Regions from separate parts of the Streptomyces sp. NPDC057697 genome, predicted to be linked through region 2. Evidence: riboswitches for the same ligand, from Rfam matches in the RefSeq annotation. Region 2 holds a riboswitch; the other holds the start of a gene.
What was found. Region 2 has a riboswitch for S-adenosylmethionine ahead of thrC (threonine synthase). Riboswitches for the same ligand answer to the same signal wherever they lie in the genome.
Positions count from the first base shown of each region.

Region 1: another riboswitch for S-adenosylmethionine. It lies ahead of ACFVFH_RS01720 (aminotransferase class V-fold PLP-dependent enzyme); the one in region 2 lies ahead of thrC (threonine synthase).

Region 1 covers NZ_JBHVJA010000001.1:372,130-379,348, reverse strand. Annotated here, with positions in the region: gene trpD (anthranilate phosphoribosyltransferase) at 1-800, shown strand, start outside; SAM riboswitch class IV at 886-1,003, shown strand; gene ACFVFH_RS01720 (aminotransferase class V-fold PLP-dependent enzyme) at 1,178-2,557, shown strand; gene ACFVFH_RS01715 (Lrp/AsnC family transcriptional regulator) at 2,634-2,915, opposite strand; gene ACFVFH_RS01710 (rhomboid family intramembrane serine protease) at 2,912-3,661, opposite strand; gene ACFVFH_RS01705 (hypothetical protein) at 3,825-4,067, shown strand; gene ACFVFH_RS01700 (NYN domain-containing protein) at 4,105-5,466, shown strand; gene ACFVFH_RS01695 (NlpC/P60 family protein) at 5,750-6,778, shown strand; gene ACFVFH_RS01690 (NlpC/P60 family protein) at 7,014-7,219, shown strand, end outside.
Region 2 covers NZ_JBHVJA010000010.1:163,933-171,151, forward strand. Annotated here, with positions in the region: gene ACFVFH_RS24750 (hypothetical protein) at 1-281, shown strand, start outside; gene groL (chaperonin GroEL) at 413-2,035, opposite strand; gene ACFVFH_RS24760 (cold-shock protein) at 2,405-2,611, opposite strand; gene ACFVFH_RS24765 (MoaD/ThiS family protein) at 3,033-3,311, opposite strand; gene thrC (threonine synthase) at 3,342-4,652, opposite strand; SAM riboswitch class I at 4,670-4,796, opposite strand; gene ACFVFH_RS24775 (glucosyl-3-phosphoglycerate synthase) at 4,950-5,906, shown strand; gene ACFVFH_RS24780 (trehalose-6-phosphate synthase) at 5,951-7,219, shown strand, end outside.

The sequences.
Region 1 (7,219 bases), on a different contig from region 2:
CGCTCGACATCGTCGGCACCGGCGGCGACCTCGCGAGGACGGTCAACATCTCCACCATGTCGGCGGTCGTCCTCGCCGGCACCGGCGCCAAGGTCGTCAAGCACGGCAACCGCGCCTCCTCGTCGGCGAGCGGCTCCTCCGACGTGCTGGAGAAGCTCGGCGTCAACCTGGACCTCTCCGCGCGGCGGGTCGTCGAGGTCGCCGAGGAGGCGGGCATCACCTTCTGCTTCGCGGTGAAGTTCCACCCCGCCCTGCGTTACGTCGCACGGGCCCGCAAGGAGCTCGGCACGCCCACCACGTTCAACATCCTCGGGCCGCTCACCAACCCGGCCCGGGTGCGCTCCCAGGCGGTCGGCGTGGCCGATCCGAAGATGGCGCCCATCGTCGCGGGGGTCCTTGCCGAGCGCGGCAACTCGGCGCTGGTCTTCCGCGGCGACGACGGGCTGGACGAGCTGACGACGACCTCGACCTCGCGGGTCTGGGTGGTCCGGGGCGGAGCGGTGCGCGAGGAGGTCTTCGACCCGCGCGACGTCGGCCTGGAGCTGGTGCCCGTGGAGGCGCTGCGGGGCGCGGACGCCGCGTACAACGCCGATGTGGCCCGCCGGGTGCTGACCGGGGAGCGGGGGCCGGTGCGCGACGCCGTGCTGCTCAACTCGGCGGCGGCGCTGGTGGCGCTGGAAGCGGCGGACGGCCCGCTGAACGAGCGGCTCGTGGCCGGGATGGCGAAGGCCGCCGAGTCCATCGACTCCGGCGCGGCGGCACGGGCGCTGGAGCGCTGGGTGGCGGTCAGCAACGCCTGAGAGCGGCGCAGATGTGGCGCAAGGCGCAGTCCGGATCCTGGACTGCGCCTTGCGCGGCTCCGTACGTATGGCAAGATGCTGGACAGGTCATGAGTGACAGCGACTACGGCCCCGGCCCGCTGTCCGGCAACCCTCCGTCCGTGGCGGGGTGCCCCGGGTGAAGACCAGGCCGTAGGCAGCGAGGTCTGCGGCAAGCGCGGGCCCCTCGGCATCTGTGAATGCCAACCCCCGGGGTCCTGGTCCCTAGGGAGTCTCTTGTGAGCACGCGAATGCGATAGGGCCGTCGGCCCTCTTCCGCACCCCCTTTTCTCTCTTCCGCTGCGCTGCCGCGTATCCGCCGGCGCATGCGTTTCGCCTGCCTCTTACGGGAGTTCGCCATGTCTGTCCTCACCGCTGCCGCCGACCAGTCGCTTTGTGCCCCTCTGCCGGTTCTGGGCAAGGATGTATCGGTTCCGCTGGTCACCGGCGGTGAGGTCACGTACGCCGCTCTCGACTACGCCGCCAGCGCCCCCGCCCTCCAGCGCGTCTGGGACGACGTCGCCGCGTACGCCCCGTACTACGGCAGCGTCCACCGCGGGGCGGGCTACCTCTCGCAGCTCTCCACCGACCTCTTCGAGAACAGCCGCGCGACCGTCGCGGAGTTCCTCGGCTGCCGCGCCGACGACCAGGTGATCTTCACCCGCTCGACCACCGACTCGCTCAACCTGCTGGCCACGGCCGTCCCGGCCGACTGCCAGGTCTTCGTGTACGAGACCGAGCACCACGCCTCGCTGCTGCCGTGGCGCGACGCCCGGGTGACCTACCTCGACGCCCCGCGCACCCCCGCCCAGGCCGTCGAGACCCTGGAGCGGGCACTGGCCGGCCGCGACCCCTACGGCCCCGCCCTGGTCTGTGTCACCGGCGCCTCCAACGTCACCGGCGAGCTGTGGCCGGTGAAGGAGCTGGCCGCCGCCGCGCACGCGCACGGCGCACGGATCGTGCTGGACGCCGCGCAGCTCGCCCCGCACCACCCCGTCGACATCACCGAGCTGGACGTCGACTGGGTCGCCTTCTCCGGACACAAGCTGTACGCGCCCTTCGGCTCGGGCGTCCTCGCCGGCCGGTCCGACTGGCTCCGAGCGGCCGAGCCGTACCTCGCGGGCGGCGGCGCCTCGCGGAAGGTCGCCCGCCGCGCCGACGGCGGCGTGGAGGTCGAGTGGCACTCCACCGCCGCCCGCCACGAGGCCGGTTCCCCCAATGTCATCGGCGTGTACTCCATCGCCTCCGCCTGCAAGGCGCTCACCGAGGCGGGCTTCGAGAACCTGGTCGCCCGGGAGCAGCGCCTCGTGGGCGCGGTCCGGGCCGGTCTCGCCGCGATCCCCGAGGTCAAGGTGCTCTCGCTGTTCGGCGACGACGCCCCGAGGGTCGGCGTCATCTCCTTCGTGGTCGAGGGCTGGAACAGCTCGCACTTCGCCGCCGCGCTCTCCGCCGAGTACGGCATCGGGGTCCGCGACGGACTGTTCTGCGCCCACCCGCTGGTCCGTACCCTGCTGGGCGGCGACCCGCAGGAGGTCGGCGAGTGCGGGGCGCCCGAGGCCGAGCCGGGGGAGCGGTCGCTGAACGCGATCCGGGTGAGCTTCGGCGCCGGTACGCCCGACGAGCACATCGAGCGCTTCGTCCGCGCGGTCACCGAGCTGGTGAGCGAGGGCGCCCAGTGGAAGTACCGCACCGAGGACGGCCGCTGCGTCCCGGACCGGGGTGCCGCCGCGCAGCTCTGACGGCACCGCACAGCACTTCGGCGGGGGACGGGCTCGGCAGCCCGTCCCCCGCCGAAGTGTCACGCCGTGGTGTCGCCTACGCGTCGAGGCCGATGGCGAAGGCGGCCTCCAGGTCGTGCTGCGAGTAGGTACGGAACGCCACGTGCGTGTCGGTGGCCTCCACGCCGGGGATCTTGCTGATCCGGCCGGGGATGACATCGGCCAGATCGTCGTGCTTGGCCACCCGGACCATGGCGATCAGGTCGTAGGTGCCGGTGACCGAGAAGACCTCGCTGACACTGTCCAGCGCGGCGATGGCCTCGGCGATCTCGGGAATCCGGTCCACGCTGGTTTTGATGAGCACGATCGCGGTGATCACGGCTGGCTTTCTCCCTCGGTGGCCGTGGCTGGTGCCTTCACTCTATCCGTACGCCGGTAACGCCCCCAGGCGTAGAGAAAGCCCAGGGCGAAGCCCACCACATGGGCCAGATAGGCGACCCCCGGCCCCCCGCTGCCCGCCCCCTGGACCGCCAGCCACTGGAGCACGAACCAGAAGACCAGCACGATCCAGGCGGGGAAGCGCAGCGGCAGGAAGAAGAGGAACGGGAACAGGCTGGTGACCCGGGCCCGGGGGAACAGACGGAGGAACGCCCCGAGCACCGCCGAGATCGCCCCCGACGCGCCCACCAGCGTCTGGTCGGACGTGGCGTGGGCGGCCGCGTAGGCGACCAGGGCGAGATAGCCGCTGATGACGTAGAAGAAGGTGAACCCGACCCGGCCCATCCGTTCCTCGGTCATCGCCCCGAACACGTACAGGAAGAGCACGTTGCCCAGCAGATGCAGCCAGCTGCCGTGCACGAAGAGCGCGGTGAACGGGGTGAGCAGGGCGTGTGCGGAGCCCTCCCACAGCTCGCTCGGGATCACGCCCCAGCGTTCGAAGTACCCGGCCTGGGCGGCGAGCAGCGCGTCGGCGCCGCCGGGGACCGGGCGGAAGCCGGACAGCGGGCTGACCAGGAAGACCAGGGCGCAGACCGCGATCAGTGCATGGGTCACCAGCGGACCGCCGGTGACCGTCCGTAGCAGTCGGCCGGTCCGGCCTCCCGCCTCAGCTCGCTGATCGATCATGAACAGAGCATGACGCAAGCGGAGGGAACGGGACAGACCGCCTCGCCGTGTCGGGGGGACGCGGTGAGGCCGTAGGGTTACGGCAGGACATCCGCAGTTCGACGGCGCACCGCGAGATCCTTGAATCAAGGCAGCACGAGGCTCGACGAAAGAGGACGCAACGATGACGACGGTTCCCCAGCCGACCGACGGGACCCGCTGGCGCTGCACGCTCTGCGGAAACCTCACGCGCTTCGACGTGACACGCTCCTCGAAGGTCGTCGAATACGTTCATCTCGACCTGGCCGGTGAGTCCAGCGTCGAGGAACGCGAGGTGGTCAGTGAGACCATCGAGTCGGTGCGCTGCCGTTGGTGCAACGCGGTGGACCAGATCGAACTGGTGGACAGGCCGGGTGCCGACTCCTGACGGAGCCGCGCCCACAGACATTTTGGGGTGACGGATGGTGGAGCAGCCCGATAGCGGCGCCGAGTCGGCCGAGGCGGCCGACGACGCCGTCGAGGCGCTCGACCGCCCGCTGCCCGAAGGCGTACGGCGGCGGGTCGTCGCGCTGGTCTCCGACGCCTTCGGCGGCCTGACGGTCACCGAACTCCCGGCCCAGCTGCGGCAGTACGCCCGCTTCACCCCGAACCGGCGCGCCAAGTTCGCCGGGAACGCCATGGCGGCCGCCCTGGAGAACGACGCGCTGTTCCGGCAGCGCATCGGCGAGCGGCTCAAGGAGGGGCAGCCGGAGCTGGCCGCCGCCCTGGAGTCCGGCGCGCCGCCGGCCGCCGCCGACCCCGTCGACGTGGCCGCGGCGGCCTATGTGCTGCGCCCGGCGGGCTGGGTGAAGCTGGTCGCCGCGGCCGGCGAGGAGGCGCAGCGTGCGCACGCCGAGCGCGCCGACGAGGAGAGCCGGCGCGAGCTGGACCGGCTGCGCGAGGAGCTGGTGCGGGCCCGCTCCCAGACGAAGGACGAGACGGAGCGGCTGCGCGCCGAGCTGGACGCCGCCCGCAAGGAGGCCGAGTCCCTCCAGCGCAAGCTGCGCAGCGCCGTCAACGAGGTCAGGCGCGGCGAGGCCGCGCTGCGCCGCAGCCGGGCCGAGGCCGACGCCGCGCGGTCCGAGGCGGCGGCCCAGCTCTCGGCGGCCGAGAGCGAGAGCCGTCGGCTCAAGGCGCGCCTCGGCGAGGCCGAGGCGTCCGTGGAGGCGGGCCGGCGGGCCGCCAGGGAGGGCCGCTCGGTCGAGGACATGCGGCTGAGGCTGCTCCTGGACACGGTGCTCGACGCGGCGAGCGGACTCCGACGTGAACTGGCCCTGCCGCCCTCCTCGATCCGCCCCGCCGACGGCGTCGACGCGGTCGAGCCGGGCCGGATGTCGCCCAAGGACATCGCCGCCAGGGCCCTTTCGGAGACCGATCCGGCCCTGCTCGACCAGCTGCTCGCGCTGCCGCAGGCGCATCTGATCATCGACGGGTACAACGTCACCAAGACCGGCTATCCGCAACTGCCGCTGGAGAAGCAGCGGCTGAGGCTGCTGGGCGGGCTCTCGATGCTCGCCGCGCAGACCGGCGCCGAGATGACCTGTGTCTTCGACGGGGCCGAGCTGGCGGCCCCGGTGCTGCTCGCGCCGCCGCGCGGGGTCCGGGTGCTGTTCAGCAAGCCCGGGGTGACCGCCGACGAGCTCATCCGGCAGCTGGCGCGCGCCGAACCGCCGGGCAGGCCCGTCGTGGTGGTCTCCACCGACCGTGAAGTCGCCGACGGGGTGGCGAAGGCGGGCGCGAGGCCCGTTGCGTCCGTCTTGCTCCTGAAGCGCCTTTCGCGTGTCTAGCGGCACTTGCCGGGTCTCGGTGGAAAACGGGGAACGGATCGTCAGGCAGCCGCTACACCCCGTGTGTCCAGGGTAAAGAAGTGCGGTACGTGACGAGATTTTTCCTGTGAGGATTTGAACTGATCACAAGTTGGTCACTAGGGTCAGGCCTCGAACCTTCGCACGGTTGATCACCCATCCGGGGTGACGGCGAAGGCACCGCCGAGTCCGTGATGTCCACGGAGCCGGGGATTCGATCCCCCACAGCCCGGTAGGCGGCTCGAGGAAGAAGGAGCTCGCCTTCGTGGCGTCCCACCGTCGTCCCAAGCAGCCGAGCCGCGCCCGTGTGACCGTGCTCACCGCGACCGCCGCCGCGGCCGTGGCCCTGACCTCCCAGGCGGCGCACGCCGACCCGAAGCCCTCCAAGGGCGAGGTCAAGGCGAAGGTCGAGAAGCTCAACCACGAGGCCGGCGCGGCCAACGAGCAGTACTACGGCGCCAAGGAGAAGCAGCAGAAGCTGGAGAAGGAAGTCAGCGCGCTGCAGGACAAGGTGGCCCGCGGCCAGCAGGAGATCAACAACCTGCGCAGCGGCCTCGGTTCGCTCGCCGCCGCCCAGTACCGCTCCGGCGGCATCGACCCGTCGGTGCAGCTCTTCCTCTCGTCCAACCCGGACACCTTCCTCGACGAGGCCTCGGCCCTCGACCAGTTGACGGCCAAGCAGACCGAGACCCTGGGGAAGATCCAGGAGAAGCAGCGGGTCCTCGCGCAGGAGCGCAAGGAGGCCCAGGACAAGCTCGGCGACCTCGCGGACGTGCGCAAGACGCTCGGCGCGAAGAAGAAGAAGCTCCAGGACAAGCTCGCCGAGGCACAGCGCCTGCTCAACACGATGACCGCCGCCGAGCGCACGAAGATGCGCGAGGACGAGCAGCGCGCCAGCCGCGCCGCCGGCGACCGGGTCGACCTGGGCAACGAGGTCCCCGCGTCCGCCTGGGGCTCCGCGGCCCTGAAGGCCGCCGCCACCCAGGTGGGCAAGCCGTACGGCCGCGGCGGCACCGGCCCCGGGTCCTTCGACTGCTCCGGGCTGACCCAGTGGGCCTACGCCCAGGCCAACGTCCAGATCTCCCGGGTCACGTACACCCAGGTCAACGACGGTGCCCACATCGGGCGCAGCGCGCTGAAGCCGGGCGACCTGGTCTTCTTCAACAACACCGAGCACGTGGGCCTCTACGCGGGCAACAACACCGTCCTGCACGCCCCGTACCCGGGCACGGTCGTCCGCTACGAGTCGATGAACACCATCGGCAGCTTCCAGTTCGGCGTGCGCGTCGGCTGACGACGCCCGAACGGGCGAATTCCCGCGCCCGCGCAGACCGTCCGCCCCGCCGGAGACCACAGGTCACCGGCGGGGCGCCGTCGTTTCCGCCGCACGGTCGACCGGCGCGGCCCGTAGCCGCTGCGTGACTGTCCGACTACTGTCTGCCTGCTGTGCAGCTCCCGTTCGTCGGTCCGCCCGCCCCGGGCGGCAGGGGCTGCGCGACTGCGTACAGCGGAAGGGAGTGCGGCGTCCTGTGGTGTCCCATCGCCGTTCCACACAGTCCGGCCTCAACCTGAGCGTCCGGGCCACCGTTCTGTCGGCCGCCGCGGCGACCGCGGCCGCCACCCTCGGGGCGGCCACCGCGAACGCCGACCCGCAGGACGCGCCCCGGACCGCCCAGGACCGCGTCGACCGGCTGTACACGGAGGCCGAGCAGGCCACCCAGAAGTACGACCGGGC
Region 2 (7,219 bases):
GCTCCCTGGAGGGCTTCGGCATCCTCGCCGACGCCTTCAACTCCCTCGACCCGTTCCTCGGCTTCAAGGCCGATGTGCGCATCCGCTCGCACTGCTTCGTCCCGTCCGTCAGTGCGGTCGACGTCGCCGACCTGGACACGGACGACGAGCTGTACACGGACATCTCGCGGCTCCCGCCGGGCGCGAGCGGGCTGGACGAGTTCCGGCTCGCCTCCCGGAACGAGGGGCACACCCTGGTGACGGAGGAGCTCTGCGCCTGGCTCCTCGACCGGCTCCCGTAGGACGGCACTCCTCCGGTACCCGGCCGGGCAGGGCGCGTGTGTACGCGCGGTGAGACACCTCGGCCCCCTGGACCGGCTGGTCCAGGGGGCCGAGACGACAGAGCCGTACAGGAACGACCGATCCGTCAGGATCAGAAGTCCATGTCACCGCCCGGCATGCCGCCCGGGGCGGCCGCGGCGGCCTTCTCCGGCTTGTCGGCGATGACGGCCTCGGTGGTGAGGAACAGCGCGGCGATGGACGCGGCGTTCTGCAGGGCGGAACGCGTGACCTTCGCCGGGTCGAGGATGCCCTCGGCGATCATGTCGACGTACTCGCCGGTCGCGGCGTTCAGACCGTGGCCGACGGCCAGGTTGCGCACCTTCTCGACGACGACGCCGCCCTCAAGACCACCGTTGACGGCGATCTGCTTGAGCGGGGCCTCCAGCGCCAGCTTGACGGCGTTGGCGCCGGTCGCCTCGTCACCCGAGAGCTCCAGCTTCTCGAAGACGGCCGAGGCCTGGAGCAGAGCCACGCCACCACCGGCGACGATGCCCTCCTCGACGGCGGCCTTGGCGTTGCGCACCGCGTCCTCGATGCGGTGCTTGCGCTCCTTGAGCTCGACCTCGGTCGCGGCACCGGCCTTGATGACGGCCACGCCGCCGGCCAGCTTCGCGAGGCGCTCCTGGAGCTTCTCGCGGTCGTAGTCCGAGTCGGAGTTCTCGATCTCGGCACGGATCTGGTTGACGCGGCCCTGGACCTGGTCGCTGTCACCGGCGCCGTCGACGATCGTCGTCTCGTCCTTGGTGATGACGACCTTGCGGGCGCGGCCGAGCAGGTCGAGACCGGCGTTCTCCAGCTTGAGGCCGACCTCCTCGGAGATGACGGTGCCACCGGTGAGGATGGCGATGTCGCCGAGCATGGCCTTGCGGCGGTCACCGAAGCCCGGGGCCTTGACGGCGACGGACTTGAAGGTGCCACGGATCTTGTTGACGACCAGGGTCGACAGGGCCTCGCCCTCGACGTCCTCGGCGATGATCAGCAGCGGCTTGCCGGACTGCATGACCTTCTCCAGCAGCGGAAGGAGGTCCTTCACGTTGCTGACCTTGGAGTTGACGATCAGGATGTACGGGTCGTCGAGGGACGACTCCATGCGCTCCATGTCGGTGGCGAAGTACGCCGAGATGTAGCCCTTGTCGAAGCGCATACCCTCGGTGAGCTCCAGCTCCAGACCGAAGGTCTGGGACTCCTCGACGGTGATGACGCCTTCCTTGCCGACCTTGTCCATGGCCTCGGCGATGAGCTCGCCGATCTGGGTGTCGGCGGCGGAGATGGAGGCGGTCGAAGCGATCTGCTCCTTGGTCTCCACGTCCTTGGCCTGCTCCAGGAGGGCGGCGGAGACGGCCTCGACGGCCTTCTCGATGCCCCGCTTGAGCGCCATCGGGTTGGCACCCGCGGCGACGTTGCGCAGACCCTCGCGGACGAGAGCCTGGGCGAGAACGGTGGCGGTGGTCGTACCGTCGCCGGCGACGTCGTCCGTCTTCTTGGCGACCTCCTTGACCAGCTCCGCACCGATCTTCTCGTACGGGTCCTCCAGCTCGATCTCCTTGGCGATGGAAACACCATCGTTGGTGATCGTGGGGGCGCCCCACTTCTTCTCAAGGACGACGTTGCGACCCTTGGGGCCAAGGGTGACCTTGACGGCGTCGGCGAGCTGGTTCATGCCGCGCTCGAGACCGCGCCGGGCCTCCTCGTCGAACGCGATGATCTTGGCCATGTGAAGTGGTCCTCCCGGACAGGGGTGGATTTCTCCGGACCGAGTGGCGCCCGCGACGGACGGCCTGCGTGACCGGTGGTTCCTTGCCCCACCGACCTGCGGGCCTCACCGGCCCGGTCCAAGTTCTGTCACTCTCACCTGGAGAGTGCTAACGCCAATGATTAGCACTCGACCCCCGAGAGTGCAAGCGTCCCCCTCGGGATGTGGACACCGCGCCGGGGCTCCCGGGGCGGCGGCGCGGAGCGCGCCGGGGGCTCACGCATGGGACGCACGGGACGCACTGAGACGCACGCAGACGCACGGAGGGCCCGTACCCCCGGGGTACGGGCCCTCCGTGCGTGAGTGGTGTCGTTGGCCGACCGCTCGAACTCAGCCGACGGCGAGCTTGACCATGTCTGCCTGCGGCCCCTTCTGGCCCTGCGAGATCTCGAATTCAACTCGCTGACCCTCTTCGAGGGTGCGGTATCCGTCCATCTGGATCGCGCTGTAGTGGACGAAAACATCCGCACCACCGTCGACCGCGATGAAGCCGTACCCCTTCTCCGCGTTGAACCACTTGACGGTGCCCTGAGCCATGCCTAACTCCCCTATTACTGGCCCTTGCGCAGGACCGCACTTCGCGGACCCGGGTCAGAACTCACCCTCCGACAGGAGAGGGTGTGTGCGCCGGAACGCGTCGACCGCGGCTGAATGTATCTGCCCAACTGCCCTCTGCAACAGGTCAATCGGACGAGAATTCTCGGCAGAACCGAACGCCCGGATATGCGGAATTCATATGAATCCTGGGCAAGTCGGGCCGGGCAAAGGCGACTTATGCCTCAAGCGGATCGCGCACTTTGGCTGCATCTTGTCGTGGCCGGGCGCATTCTCGTATGCGGGCGGCACGGGCAGCTGGGGGGACTTCCCACACTCTACCGCGCTCAACCATGCAGAATTGCCCCCTCCGTTTCAAACACGGAGGGGGCAATTCGATAACGCGGGGTGGCCGGACAGGACGTCAGCAGCCGCCGGCCACGGCCGGGATGATCGAGATCCCGGCGCCGTCCGGCGTCGCCGTCTCCAGGCCGCCCTCGAAGCGCACGTCGTCGTCGTTGACGTACACGTTCACGAAGCGGCGCAGCTTGCCCTGGTCGTCCAGGACGCGGGCGGCGATGCCCGGGTGGTTCCGCTCCAGGGACTCGATGACCTGGGAGAGGGTCGAGCCCTCGGCCGGGACCTCGGCCTGGCCGCCCGTGTAGGTGCGGAGGATGGTGGGGATGCGGACCTTGACGCTCATGGTGGGTGCCCTTCCTGGAGTCTCGGGTGGTCAGCTGGTGGCGAGGCCGGCGGCGCGGAACGCGTCCAGGCTGGGCCGGATCGTCGCGGTCGCCTGCGAGGTCTCGGCCACCGCGTCGAGGGTCTTGAGCCCGTCACCCGTGTTGAGTACGACGGTGGTCAGCGACGGGTCGATCAGACCGGCCTCGATGAGCTTCTTCGTCACACCGACCGTCACCCCGCCCGCCGTCTCGGCGAAGATGCCCTCGGTGCGCGCCAGCAGCTTGATCGCGTCGACGACCTGCTCGTCGTCCACGTCCTCCACCGCGCCGCCGGTGCGGCGGGCGATGTCCAGGACGTACGGGCCGTCCGCCGGGTTGCCGATGGCCAGGGACTTGGCGATCGTGTCCGGCTTCTGCGGCCGGACGACGTCGTGGCCGCCCTTGTACGCGACCGAGACCGGCGAGCAGCCCTCGGCCTGGGCGCCGAAGAGCTTGTACGGCTTGTCCTCGACGAGCCCCAGCTTGATCAGCTCCTGGAGGCCCTTGTCGATCTTGGTGAACTGCGAGCCGGACGCGATCGGGATGACCAGCTGGTCCGGGAGCCGCCAGCCGAGCTGCTCGCAGATCTCGTACGCCAGGGTCTTGGAGCCCTCGCCGTAGTACGGCCGCAGGTTGACGTTGACGAAGCCCCAGCCCTCGCCGAGCGGGTCGCCGATGAGCTCGGAGCAGAAGCGGTTGACGTCGTCGTAGTTGCCCTCGATGCCGACCAGCTCACCGCCGTACACCGCGGCCATGACGACCTTGCCCTGCTCCAGGTCGTGCGGGATGAAGACGCAGGAGCGGAAACCGGCGCGGGCCGCGGCGGCGCCGACGGCACCGGCGAGGTTGCCGGTGGAGGAGCAGGACAGGGTGGTGAAGCCGAAGGCGCGGGCCGCCTCGATGGCCTGGGCGACGACGCGGTCCTTGAAGGAGTGCGTGGGGTTGCCGGAGTCGTCCTTGACGAACAGCTTGCCCGGGTCGACACCGAGTTCACGGGCGAGGTTGTCGGCCTGGACGAGCTTGGTCCAGCCGGGGTTGAGATTGGGCTTCTCGGCGACGTCGGCGGGGACCGGCAGCAGCGGCGCGTAGCGCCAGATGTTGGCCGGACCCGCCTCGATGCGCTTCCTCAGCTCTTCGGGGGAGCCGCTCGGCAGGTCGTACGCCACTTCGAGCGGCCCGAAACAGGACGCGCAGGCGAAAATGGGTCCGAGCTCGAAACGCTCGCCGCACTCGCGGCAGGAAAGGCCCGAAGCGGGACCGAGGTCGACGGCTTCGGCGTCGACGGAAGAACTGGTGCTTACTGCAACGGTCTGCGCAGCCATGATGGCGAGGCCCTTTCTCCTCATCTTCCTCGTGGCGCGTTTCGCCACGAGACGGAATTGGCACCTTCCTCACCGGACCTGTCGGTCGGTGGGGGGGTTGCCGGGACTTCAACGGGCCGTTCCCTCAGTCCCTCTGGATGAGCGCTGTGGCACCGGATCTTGGATCCGGGCATTTGTCGGCGGACGGACCCCGGCATGCGATGGTCGTCCGCGTTGTTCAAGACTGTAACCGAAGCACCGGACCGTCGAGACAGCCGTCCGAACCGCGAGATGGATCACATACAGGGAGTATCGACCGTGCTGGAAGAGGTCGAATGCTGGTTGACCAGGCGTTCCTGGTCGGCCGCCGACCGCCCGCTGGACCGCCTCCTGGCCGCCAGGGCCGCGGCAGGGGAAGCGGGTCGCGCAAGCGTCAGTGTCGTACTGCCCGCGCTGAACGAGGAGGCGACGGTCGGCGAGATCGTCGCGACGATCCGGCGCGAGCTGATGGAGAAGGTCCGGCTGGTCGACGAGCTCGTGGTGATCGATTCCGGGTCCACCGACGCCACCGCGCGGGTGGCCCGGGAGGCCGGCGCCCGGGTCGTGCACCGGGACGCGATACTCCCCCGGCTCCCGGCCGTGCCCGGCAAGGGCGAGGTGCTGTGGCGCTCGCTCCTGGTGACCGGCGGCGACATCGTGTGCTTCGTCGACGCCGACCTGAAGGACTTCTCGGCGGAATTCGTCTCCGGCATCGTGGGCCCGCTGCTGACCGACCCGGACGTGCAGTTCGTGAAGGCGATGTACGACCGCCCGTTCGGCGACACCGCGGGCCAGGGCGGCCGGGTGACCGAGCTGGTGGCCCGCCCGCTGCTCAATCTGCACTGGCCGCGGCTGGCCGGCTTCGTCCAGCCGCTGGGAGGCGAGTACGCCGTACGCCGTTCGCTGCTCGAACGGCTGCCCTTCCCCGTCGGCTACGGAGTGGAGCTGGGCCTCCTGGTCGACGCGCTGCACACCGTGGGCCTCGACGCGCTGGCCCAGGTCGACGTCGGGGTGCGCAAGCACCGGCACCAGGACGGCCAGGCGCTCGGCCGGATGGCGGCCGCGATCTACCGGACCGCGCAACTGCGGCTGTCCCGGGGCCACCTGGTGCGCCCGGCGCTCACCCAGTTCGAGCGCGGCGCGAACGGCTTCGTCCCGCGCACCCATGCCGTGGACACCGAGGAGCGCCCCCCGATGTGCGAGGTCGAGGAGTACGTTTCACGCCGGGCGGCCTGACTTCGCACGTTTGGGCGGTTCGTGATCGGGCTAGATTCCGCAACATGGTCTCCGCGCACGAAGCCCAGCCCACTGCCCGGCCCCCCGTCCGGCCGTCCTCCCAGGTCCTCGTCGCCTCCAACCGCGGCCCGGTGTCGTACACCCTGGGCGCGGACGGATCGCTCGACGCGAAGCGGGGCGGCGGCGGTCTCGTCTCCGGCCTGAGCGCCGTCGACGACAAGCTCTGGGTGTGCGCCGCGCTCGGCGAGGGGGACCGGGAGGCGGTCCGGCGCGGGGTCGGCGAGCCGGGCGTACGGATGCTCGACATCGACGCGGACGTGCACGCCGACGCGTACAACGGCATCGCGAACTCGGTGCTCTGGTTCGTCCACCACATGCTCTACCAGACACCGCTGGAGCCGGTCTTCGACGCGGAGTTCCGGCGGCGGTGGGCCTCCTTCGAGACGTACAACCGGGCCTTCGCGGAGGCGCTCGCCGAGGAGGCGGAGCCGGGCGCGGCGGTGCTGGTGCAGGACTACCACCTGTCGCTGGTGCCGGGCATGCTCCGCGAGCTCCGCCCCGATCTGCGCATCGGCCACTTCTCGCACACCCCGTGGGCACCCGTCGACTACTTCCGGCTGCTCCCCGACGACATCGCCGAACAGCTGCTGCACGGCATCCTGGGCTCGGACCGGGCGGCGTTCCTGACCCGGCGGTGGGCGGACGCGTTCATCGGCTGCTGCACCCAGATCCTGGGCGGCACCGGGCGCACCCGGGTCGGGGTGCACGGGCTCGGCGCGGACGGCGGGTTCCTGCGCCGCCGGGCGCACGAGGCGGACGTGGACGAGCGGATGGCGGCGCTGCGCGCGCAGACCGGCCCCGGCCGGCGGACGATCGTACGGGTGGACCGGACGGAGCTGTCCAAGAACATCGTGCGCGGGCTGCTCGCCTACCGCGCGTTCCTGGACGAGCGCCCCGAATGGCGCGAGCGGGTCGTCCACGTCGCCTTCGCGTACCCCTCCCGGCAGGATCTCGCGGTGTACCGCGACTACACGGCCGAGGTCCGGCGGGTCGCCGACGAGATCAACGCCGTGTACGGCACGGCGGGCTGGACGCCGGTCGTGCTGCACGTCGAGGACGACTTCGCCCGCTCGCTCGCCGCGTACCGGCTGGCCGACGTGGCGCTCGTCAACCCGATCCGCGACGGGATGAACCTGGTCGCCAAGGAGATCCCGGTCGTCTCCGACCACGGCTGCGCGCTGGTGCTGTCGCGGGAGGCGGGGGCCTACGAGGAGCTGGGCAGCGACGCGGTCGTGGTGAATCCGTACGACGTC